2 regions of the Streptomyces sp. RK9 genome follow, and region 2 is predicted to be linked to the other one. Evidence: predicted binding sites of a transcription regulator. Region 2 holds the regulator's gene; the other holds the start of a gene.
The links. The regulator HrcA, encoded in region 2, represses chaperone genes, less so after heat shock. The targets are predictions, from matches to a motif close to TTNGCACTCNGNNNNNCNGAGTGCNAA.

Region 1 (4,621 bases), on a different replicon from region 2:
GCCTTCGGCTTCACCACCCTGTCCTGCTCCTCCACGGGCAATCTCGCCGGCGCGGTCGGCGCCGCCGCCGCCCGCGCGGGCTTCCGCTCCTGCGTGTTCATCCCGCACGACCTGGAGCAGGGCAAGGTCGTCATGGCCGCGGTGTACGGCGGCGAGCTCGTCGGCATCGAGGGCAACTACGACGACGTGAACCGCTTCTGCTCCGAGCTGATCGGCGACCCGCTGGGCGAGGGCTGGGGCTTCGTCAACGTCAACCTGCGGCCGTACTACGGCGAGGGCTCCAAGACCCTCGCGTACGAGATCTGCGAGCAGCTGGGGTGGGTCCTTCCCGACCAGCTCGTGATCCCGATCGCCTCCGGGTCCCAGCTCACGAAGATCGACAAGGGTCTGAAGGAGCTGATCGCGCTCGGCCTCGTCGAGGACAAGCCGTACAAGATCTTCGGGGCGCAGGCGGAGGGCTGCTCGCCGGTGTCCACCGCGTTCAAGGCGGGGCACGACGTCGTCCGGCCGCAGAAGCCGGACACCATCGCCAAGTCCCTCGCCATCGGCAACCCGGCCGACGGGCCGTACGTGCTCGACATCGCGCGGCGCACGGGTGGCGCGGTGGAGGACGTGAACGACGAGCAGGTCGTCGACGCGATCAAGCTGCTCGCCCGCACGGAAGGGATCTTCGCGGAGACCGCGGGCGGGGTGACCGTCGGGGTCGCGAAGAAGCTGATCGAGGCGGGTCTCATCGATCCCTCGCTCACCACCGTCGTGCTCAACACCGGGGACGGGCTCAAGACCCTGGACGCGGTCGCCGAGACGTCCCAGGCGACCGCGACCATCCGCCCCAGCCTCGACGCGTTCCGCTCCGCGGGCCTGGCTCACTGACCTTCCCGGCACCCCAGAAAGGCATCCCCATGAGTGTCAACGTCCGCATCCCCACCATCCTTCGCACCTACACCGGCGGCAAGGCCGAGGTCGCCGCCGAGGGGGCGACCCTCGGTGAGGTCATCGCCGACCTGGAGAAGAACCACACCGGCATCGCGGCCCGGGTCCTGGACGACCAGGGCAAGCTGCGGCGGTTCGTGAACGTGTACGTGAACGACGACGACGTGCGGTTCGAGCAGGGTCTGGAGACCGCGACGCCGGACGGCGCCGGGATTTCGATCATTCCCGCCGTCGCCGGCGGCTGAGCGCACGCAGAGTCACCGACATTGCCCCCTCCGCGAGAGAAGCGGAGGGGGCAATTCTGTATGGTTGAGCGCGGTACAGTTGGGAATGGAGCGCCGTTCTCGGCGCACGCAGTGCCGCGCGCATATTCGAAGTCGGCCGCGGAGCCGACAAGAAGTAGCCAAAGTGTCCTGCCTATTTGAGCCTTATGTGGCATTTGTCGGGCCCGACTTGCCCTGGATTCCGTGGAATTCTCCGGAAATCTCCGATAGCGCGTGCCCAGAATTCTCGTCCGATTGACCTGTTGCAGAGGGCAGTTGGACAGATACATTCAGCCGCGGTCGACGCGTTCCGGCGCACACCCCCAACCCATGGGGGGTGAGGTCTGACCCGGGTCCGCGAAGTGCGGGTCTGCGCAAGGGCCAGTAATAGGGGAGTTAGGCATGGCTCAGGGCACCGTCAAGTGGTTCAACGCGGAGAAGGGATATGGCTTCATCGCGGTCGACGGTGGTGCGGATGTATTCGTCCACTACAGCGCGATCCAGATGGACGGCTACCGCACCCTGGAAGAAGGTCAGCGAGTCGAGTTCGAGATCTCGCAGGGCCAGAAGGGTCCGCAGGCGGACATGGTCAAGCTCGCCGTCTGAGCGGCTTGACGCGATCGGCCACCGACGCGACGCAGACGAAGGGCCCGCACCCCGGGAACGGGGCGCGGGCCCTTCGTCGTTGCAAGATCGGGGCGTCGCGCCGGGCGCGCGGGGTCTCGTAAGGGAGCCGTGAGTACGTGTACGAGACTCGGGGGCGACCTTGCACTCGCGGGGGTCGAGTGCTAATCATTGGCGTTAGCACTCTACGAGTGAGAGTGACAGAACTTGGATCGGGTCGGTGAGGTCCGCAGGCCGGGTGGGGCAAGGAACCACACGGCGCGCAGGCCGTCCGTCGCGGGCACCAGCACGGTCCGTTTGCTTTTCCACCCCGTCCGGGAGGACCACTTCACATGGCCAAGATCATCGCGTTCGACGAGGAGGCACGGCGCGGCCTCGAGCGCGGCATGAACCAGCTCGCCGACGCCGTCAAGGTGACCCTGGGCCCCAAGGGTCGCAACGTCGTCCTCGAGAAGAAGTGGGGCGCCCCCACGATCACCAACGATGGTGTGTCCATCGCCAAGGAGATCGAGCTCGAGGACCCGTACGAGAAGATCGGCGCCGAGCTGGTCAAGGAGGTCGCGAAGAAGACGGACGACGTCGCCGGTGACGGCACGACGACCGCGACCGTCCTCGCCCAGGCGCTCGTCAAGGAAGGCCTGCGCAACGTCGCGGCCGGCGCCAACCCGATGGCCCTCAAGCGCGGCATCGAGAAGGCCGTCGAGGCCGTCTCCGGCGCCCTGCTCGAGCAGGCCAAGGACGTGGAGACCAAGGAGCAGATCGCTTCGACCGCCTCCATCTCCGCCGCCGACACCCAGATCGGCGAGCTCATCGCCGAGGCCATGGACAAGGTCGGCAAGGAAGGCGTCATCACCGTCGAGGAGTCGCAGACCTTCGGTCTGGAGCTCGAGCTCACCGAGGGCATGCGCTTCGACAAGGGCTACATCTCGGCGTACTTCGCCACCGACATGGAGCGTATGGAGGCGTCGCTCGACGACCCGTACATCCTGATCGTCAACTCCAAGATCTCGAACGTGAAGGACCTCCTTCCGCTCCTCGAGAAGGTCATGCAGTCCGGCAAGCCGCTGCTGATCATCGCCGAGGACGTCGAGGGCGAGGCCCTGTCCACGCTCGTCGTGAACAAGATCCGCGGCACCTTCAAGTCCGTCGCCGTCAAGGCCCCGGGCTTCGGCGACCGCCGCAAGGCCATGCTCGGCGACATCGCCATCCTCACGGGCGGCACGGTCATCTCCGAGGAGGTCGGCCTCAAGCTGGAGAACGCCGGTCTCGACCTGCTCGGCCGCGCCCGCAAGGTCGTCATCACCAAGGACGAGACGACCATCGTCGACGGCGCCGGTGAGAGCGACCAGGTCCAGGGCCGGGTCAACCAGATCCGCGCCGAGATCGAGAACAGCGACTCGGACTACGACCGCGAGAAGCTCCAGGAGCGCCTGGCGAAGCTCGCGGGCGGCGTGGCCGTCATCAAGGCCGGTGCCGCGACCGAGGTCGAGCTCAAGGAGCGCAAGCACCGCATCGAGGACGCCGTTCGCAACGCGAAGGCGGCCGTCGAGGAGGGCATCGTCGCCGGCGGTGGCGTGGCCCTCCTCCAGGCCTCCTCGGTCTTCGAGAAGCTCGAGCTCGAGGGCGACGAGGCCACCGGTGCCGCCGCTGTGAAGCTGGCCCTCGAGGCCCCGCTGAAGCAGATCGCGGTCAACGCCGGCCTCGAGGGCGGCGTCGTCGTGGAGAAGGTGCGCAACCTGACCGTCGGTCACGGCCTGAACGCCGCGAACGGCGAGTACGTCGACATGATCGCCGAGGGCATCATCGACCCGGCGAAGGTCACGCGTTCCGCCCTGCAGAACGCCGCGTCCATCGCCGCGCTGTTCCTCACCACCGAGGCCGTCATCGCCGACAAGCCGGAGAAGGCCGCCGCCGCGGGCGCTCCGGGCGGCATGCCGGGCGGTGACATGGACTTCTGAGCCTCGGCTCGGTAGTTCGTAGCTGTACCCGCTGTACGCGGAGGGCGGCACCCCCAGGGTCGGGGGTGCCGCCCTCCGGCGTTTCGCGAGCGTCGTCCGGGCGGCGGCGGTCGGGCTGCTGCCTCGGTCGCCCTATCGTGGGACGCTGGAGGAAGCGGCGCACAGCCGCTGACTCGTCGATCTACGCTCATGCGCCGCAGGCTTCGACAGAAGGGACCCGCGATGACCGCCGCAATGGTCGAGCACGACACGGCTCCGGGCCGCCGGTCTTGGGACTACCTGCTTCAGGCGTGGCGTGAGCTTGATGTGCCGGAGGGCTGGCACGCCGAGATCGACGAAGGGCAGATTGTCTTGGTACCGCCGCCGCACAGGCATCACAACGGAATCGCAGCCGCGTTGCACCGGGCGCTGAACAAGGCTCTGCCGGAGGAAATGGAGGTGTACCAGACACTCGGCATCCACATCGCCGCCCTGGACAAGCTCTACGTTCCCGATGTGGTAGTGGCCCCCAGGGAAGCTGTTGACGACGTCGCCCCCGACAGCACCGACCCCCTGGACGCGGCAGAGGCCCTGCTCGTCGTCGAGATCACCTCGCAGAGCAACGCCAAGGACGACCGGACCAAGAAGCTGTGGGCCTATGCCCACGCCCCGGTTCCGGTGTATCTGCTCGTGGACCGGTTCGACGAGCACGGTCCCACGGCGACGCTGTTCAGCGAGCCGCAGAACGGGGCGTACAAGCACGCCGAGCGGGTGCCGTTCGGGGAGCGGTTCGTGCTTCCCGTGCCGCTGGGAGCGACGGTCGACACGGGGGCCTTTCCCGGCTGACGGGCGGCCGCCCCACGC
Region 2 (4,621 bases):
AACGCGTCCTTCAGGCGAGAGAACAGGCCCTGCTGCCCGGGCTGGAACTGCCCGGTGGGCCGCTCCTCGCCGCGCAGCTGCGCGAGCTCCCGCAGCAACCGCTCCTGCTCGGGGTCGAGCTTGGACGGCGTGAGGACCTCGACGTGCACGATGAGGTCGCCGCGCCCGCCGCCGCGCAGGTGGGTGACGCCCCGCCCGTGCAGGGGGATCGACTGGCCGGACTGCGTGCCGGGCCGGATGTCGACCTCCTCCATGCCGTCCAGCGTCTCGAGCGGCACCTTCGTGCCGAGCGCCGCCGCCGTCATCGGCAGCGTGACGGTGCAGTGCAGATCGTCCCCGCGCCGCTGGAAGACGGCGTGGGGCAGCTCGTGGATCTCGACGTAGAGGTCACCGGCGGGGCCGCCGCCGGGGCCGACCTCGCCCTCGCCCGCGAGCTGGATCCGGGTGCCGTTGTCGACACCGGCCGGGATCTTCACGGTGAGCGTGCGCCGGGACCGGATCCGCCCGTCGCCCGCGCACTCGGGGCACGGCGTCGGCACGACGGTCCCGAAGCCCTGGCACTGCGGGCAGGGCCGCGAGGTCATGACCTGGCCGAGGAAGGACCGCGTGACCTGGGACACCTCACCGCGACCGCGGCACATGTCACAGGTCTGCGCGGAGGTGCCGGGCGCGGCACCTTCCCCGGAACACGTCGTACAGACGACGGCCGTGTCGACCTGGATGTCCTTCGTGGTGCCGAAGGCCGCCTCTTCGAGGTCGATCTCCAGACGGATCATGGCGTCCTGCCCGCGCCGGGTGCGCGAACGCGGCCCGCGCTGCGACGCCGTACCGAAGAACGCGTCCATGATGTCGGAGAAGTTGCCGAAGCCACCCGCTCCGAAGCCGCCCGCGCCACCGGCGCCGCCGGCCTGGGACAGCGGGTCGCCGCCGAGGTCGTAGACCTGCTTCTTCTGCGGGTCCGACAACACCTCGTACGCGGCGTTGATCTCCTTGAAGCGCTCTTGCGTCTTCGGGTCAGGGTTGACGTCCGGGTGCAGCTCGCGAGCGAGCCGCCGGAAGGCCTTCTTGATGTCGTCCTGGGAAGCGTCGCGGCGCACGCCTAGTACGGCGTAGTAGTCCGTGGCCACTTACGACTCCGCCAGGATCTGTCCGACGTAACGTGCCACTGCGCGTACTGCTCCCATCGTTCCCGGATAGTCCATGCGGGTCGGTCCGACCACGCCCAGCTTGGCCACTGCCTCGCTCCCCGAACCGTAGCCGACGGAGACCACCGACGTGGAGCTGAGCCCCTCGTGGGCGTTCTCGTGCCCGATCTTGACGGTCATGCCCGAATCCGTCGCCTCACCAAGCAACTTGAGGAGGACGACCTGCTCCTCAAGGGCCTCGAGGACCGGCCTGATGGTGAGGGGAAAGTCATGTCCGAAGCGGGTGAGATTGGCGGTGCCGCCGATCATCAGCCGCTCCTCGGTCTCCTCCACCAGCGTTTCGAGGAGGGTGGAAAGGACCGTCGTCACCGTCCCCCGGTCGTCCTTGTCGAAGGACTCGGCCAGGTCCTGCACCAGCTGCGGCACGTCCGAGAAGCGGCGGCCCGCGACCCGGCTGTTGAGCCGCGCCCGCAGATCCGCGAGCGACGTCTCGCCGAACGGAGCCGGGCAGTCGATCATGCGCTGCTCGACGCGCCCGGTGTCGGTGATGAGGACCAGCATCAGGCGGGCCGGGGCCAGCGAGAGCAGTTCCACGTGCCGCACCGTGGAGCGGGTCAGCGACGGATACTGCACCACCGCGACCTGCCGGGTCAGCTGCGCGAGCAGCCGCACCGTGCGCCCGACGACGTCGTCCAGGTCGACCGCGCCGTCCAGGAAGTTGTGGATCGCGCGCCGCTCTGGAGCCGTCATCGGCTTGACGCCCGCGAGCCGGTCCACGAACAGGCGGTACCCCTTGTCGGTCGGGATCCGCCCGGCGCTGGTGTGCGGCTGGGCGATGAACCCTTCCTCCTCGAGCGCGGCCATGTCGTTGCGGACCGTCGCCGGGGAGACGCCGAGGTGGTGGCGTTCGGTGAGCGCCTTGGAGCCGACCGGCTCCTCCGTGCCCACGTAGTCGTGGACGATGGCGCGCAGCACTTCCAGCCTGCGTTCACTGAGCATCGCGCACCTCCAGCTGCCGTCCCTCGCCCCGAGCCCCCGGTGGTGGCCCCTCGCCCTGGCACTCACCCCGGGCGAGTGCCAGCCTTCACCGAGTCAGTGTACGGCCGGTGGGTACAGGCCCGGCAAGGGCCGACCCCGTTGTCATGCCGACGGGTGCCGCCCATGTCCTGCCTTGTCACGCCGACGGACACCCCGGCCACCTACCCCGCCGCTCCGGAGGCCGCCCCCGTCCTGCCCCCGCGCCCCGTCGGCGCTAGCGTCACCCCATGGACACGACCACGCCCTCCCCCGCCTCCGCCCCGGCCTGGGAGGAGGCGGGCTGGGAACGGCTCGCCGCGCGCGTGGGGCGGTGCAGGCTGCCCGTGTGGGACTGCACGGCCGGGCTCGTCGTCGGCACCGGCGCCGCCCTCATGATCGAGGCCGGGTCCAGCCTGCGCGAGGGCTCCCGGCTGCGCGCCGACGCCCGGCGGCTGCTCGGCGACGGCCGGCGCGTGACGCATCTCGCGCTCACCCACCCGCACTTCGACCACGTCCTCGGCGCGGCGGCGTTCGCGGGCGTCGAGGTGTTCGGCGCCGTCGGCCTCGACACCGTCCTCGACCACGACCGCGAGGGGCTGCGCGCCGACGCCGTCGCCCAGGGCCTCGACCCGGCCGCCGCCGCCGAGGCCGCCGACCTCCTGGTCCAGCCCCGCCACCTGGTGTGCGGGGAGTGGACCCTCGACCTCGGCGGCCTCCAGGTGCTGCTCGCCAACGTCGGCCCCGGGCACTCCGGCCACGACCTCGCCGTCCTCGTGCCGGGCGGCCCCGGCGAGCCCGAGGTCGTCTTCTGCGGCGACCTGGTCGAGGAGTCCGGCGAGCCGCAGGCCGGCCCGGACGCGGCGCCCCGGCACTGGCCCGCCGCCCTCGACCGGCTCCTCGACCTGGGCGGCGAGGACGCGGTGTACGTGCCCGGGCACGGGGCCGTCGTGGACGCCGCCTTCGTACGCCGCCAACGCGACGAGCTTGCCCGGCGGTTCGGTGTCGCCTGACGGCATGCCATAACGTCTGGCCCATGCGCAGCTACCACCCGGACCTGACCCCGCCCTGGAAGAAGCCGGCCGCCGTCCCCGAGGTGCCCGCCGAGGCCGACCTGGTCGTGGAGGAGGTCACCACGGGCTTCTGCGGCGCGGTGATCCGCTGCGAGAAGACCGCCGAGGGGCCGACGGTGACCCTGGAGGACCGCTTCGGCAAGCACCGCGTGTTCCCGATGGCACCGCGCGGCTTCCTCCTGGAGGGCCGGGTCGTCACCCTGGTCCGCCCGACGGCCGCCGCCGCACCCCGCAAGCCCGCACGCACCGCCTCCGGTTCGCTGGCCGTGCCGGGCGCGCGGGCGCGCGTGGCCCGCGCCGGGCGCATCTACGTCGAGGGGCGGCACGACGCCGAGCTCGTCGAGAAGGTCTGGGGCGACGACCTGCGCATCGAGGGCGTCGTCGTCGAGTACCTGGAAGGCATCGACGACCTACCCGCGATCGTCGACGAGTTCGCCCCCGACGCGGACGCCCGCCTCGGCATCCTCGTCGACCACCTGGTCCCCGGCTCCAAGGAGTCCCGCATCGCCGCGGCCGTGAGCAGCGACCACGCCCTGATCGTCGGCCACCCCTACATCGACGTGTGGGAGGCCGTGAAGCCGTCGTCGGTGGGCATCAGGGCCTGGCCCCGCGTCCCCCACGGCCAGGACTGGAAGAAGGGCGTGTGCCGCGCCCTGGGCTGGCCGGACAACACGGGCGCGGCGTGGCAGCACATCCTGGGCAGGGTCCACACGTACAAGGACCTGGAACCGGCGCTGCTGGGAAGGGTCGAGGAACTGATCGACTTCGTGACGGCGCCATAGGCTTCCCCCGCCGCCGCCCCCGCCCTCCCTCGCTGTGGGCAGCTGGTCCGCCCAGAGGGCGGAACGGGTGGGCACAGTTCAGGACGGCGGTGCCATGACATCGAGGGAAGGGCACCCCCAGGGACAGCACAGCTCAGTCGACCAGATCCCGCACGACGGCGTCAGCCAACAGCCGCCCCCGCAGGGTGAGCACGGCCCGCCCCTCCGCATAGGGCCCGGCCTCAAGCAGCCCCTCAGCCAGCGCACGCGCGGCCGCGGCAAGCCCGGCCTCCTTCAGGAGCGTCAAAGGGCACCCTTCACGCAGCCGCAGCTCAAGCAGCACCCGCTCGACCCGCCGATCCTCATCGGCAAGCACCTCCCGCCCGGCCCCGGGCGACTTCCCCCCGGCCAGCGCTGCGGCGTACGCGCCGGGATGCTTCACGTTCCACCACCGCACACCCCCCACATGGCTGTGGGCCCCAGGACCGGCCCCCCACCAGTCGGCGCCCCGCCAGTACAACTCGTTGTGCAGGCACCGCCCGGCCTCGGAGGTGGCCCAGTTCGACACCTCGTACCAGTCGAACCCGGCGCCCCCGAGAACCTCGTCCGCGATCAGGTACCGGTCCGC

Region 1: a site for HrcA is predicted at 1,998-2,024, ahead of groL (chaperonin GroEL). Genes of this name have one in related genera too.

What each region holds. Positions count from the first base shown of each region.
Region 1 is NZ_CP173704.1:572,651-577,271, reverse strand. Features, by position in the region: gene thrC (threonine synthase) at 1-873, shown strand, start outside; gene AB6L24_RS22645 (ubiquitin-like small modifier protein 1) at 903-1,178, shown strand; gene AB6L24_RS22640 (cold-shock protein) at 1,599-1,802, shown strand; gene groL (chaperonin GroEL) at 2,153-3,778, shown strand; gene AB6L24_RS22630 (Uma2 family endonuclease) at 4,001-4,603, shown strand.
Region 2 is NZ_CP173703.1:1,746,310-1,750,930, reverse strand. Features, by position in the region: gene dnaJ (molecular chaperone DnaJ) at 1-1,127, opposite strand, end outside; gene hrcA (heat-inducible transcriptional repressor HrcA) at 1,128-2,144, opposite strand; gene AB6L24_RS06755 (MBL fold metallo-hydrolase) at 2,411-3,172, shown strand; gene AB6L24_RS06750 (DUF3097 domain-containing protein) at 3,196-4,014, shown strand; gene hemW (radical SAM family heme chaperone HemW) at 4,148-4,621, opposite strand, start outside.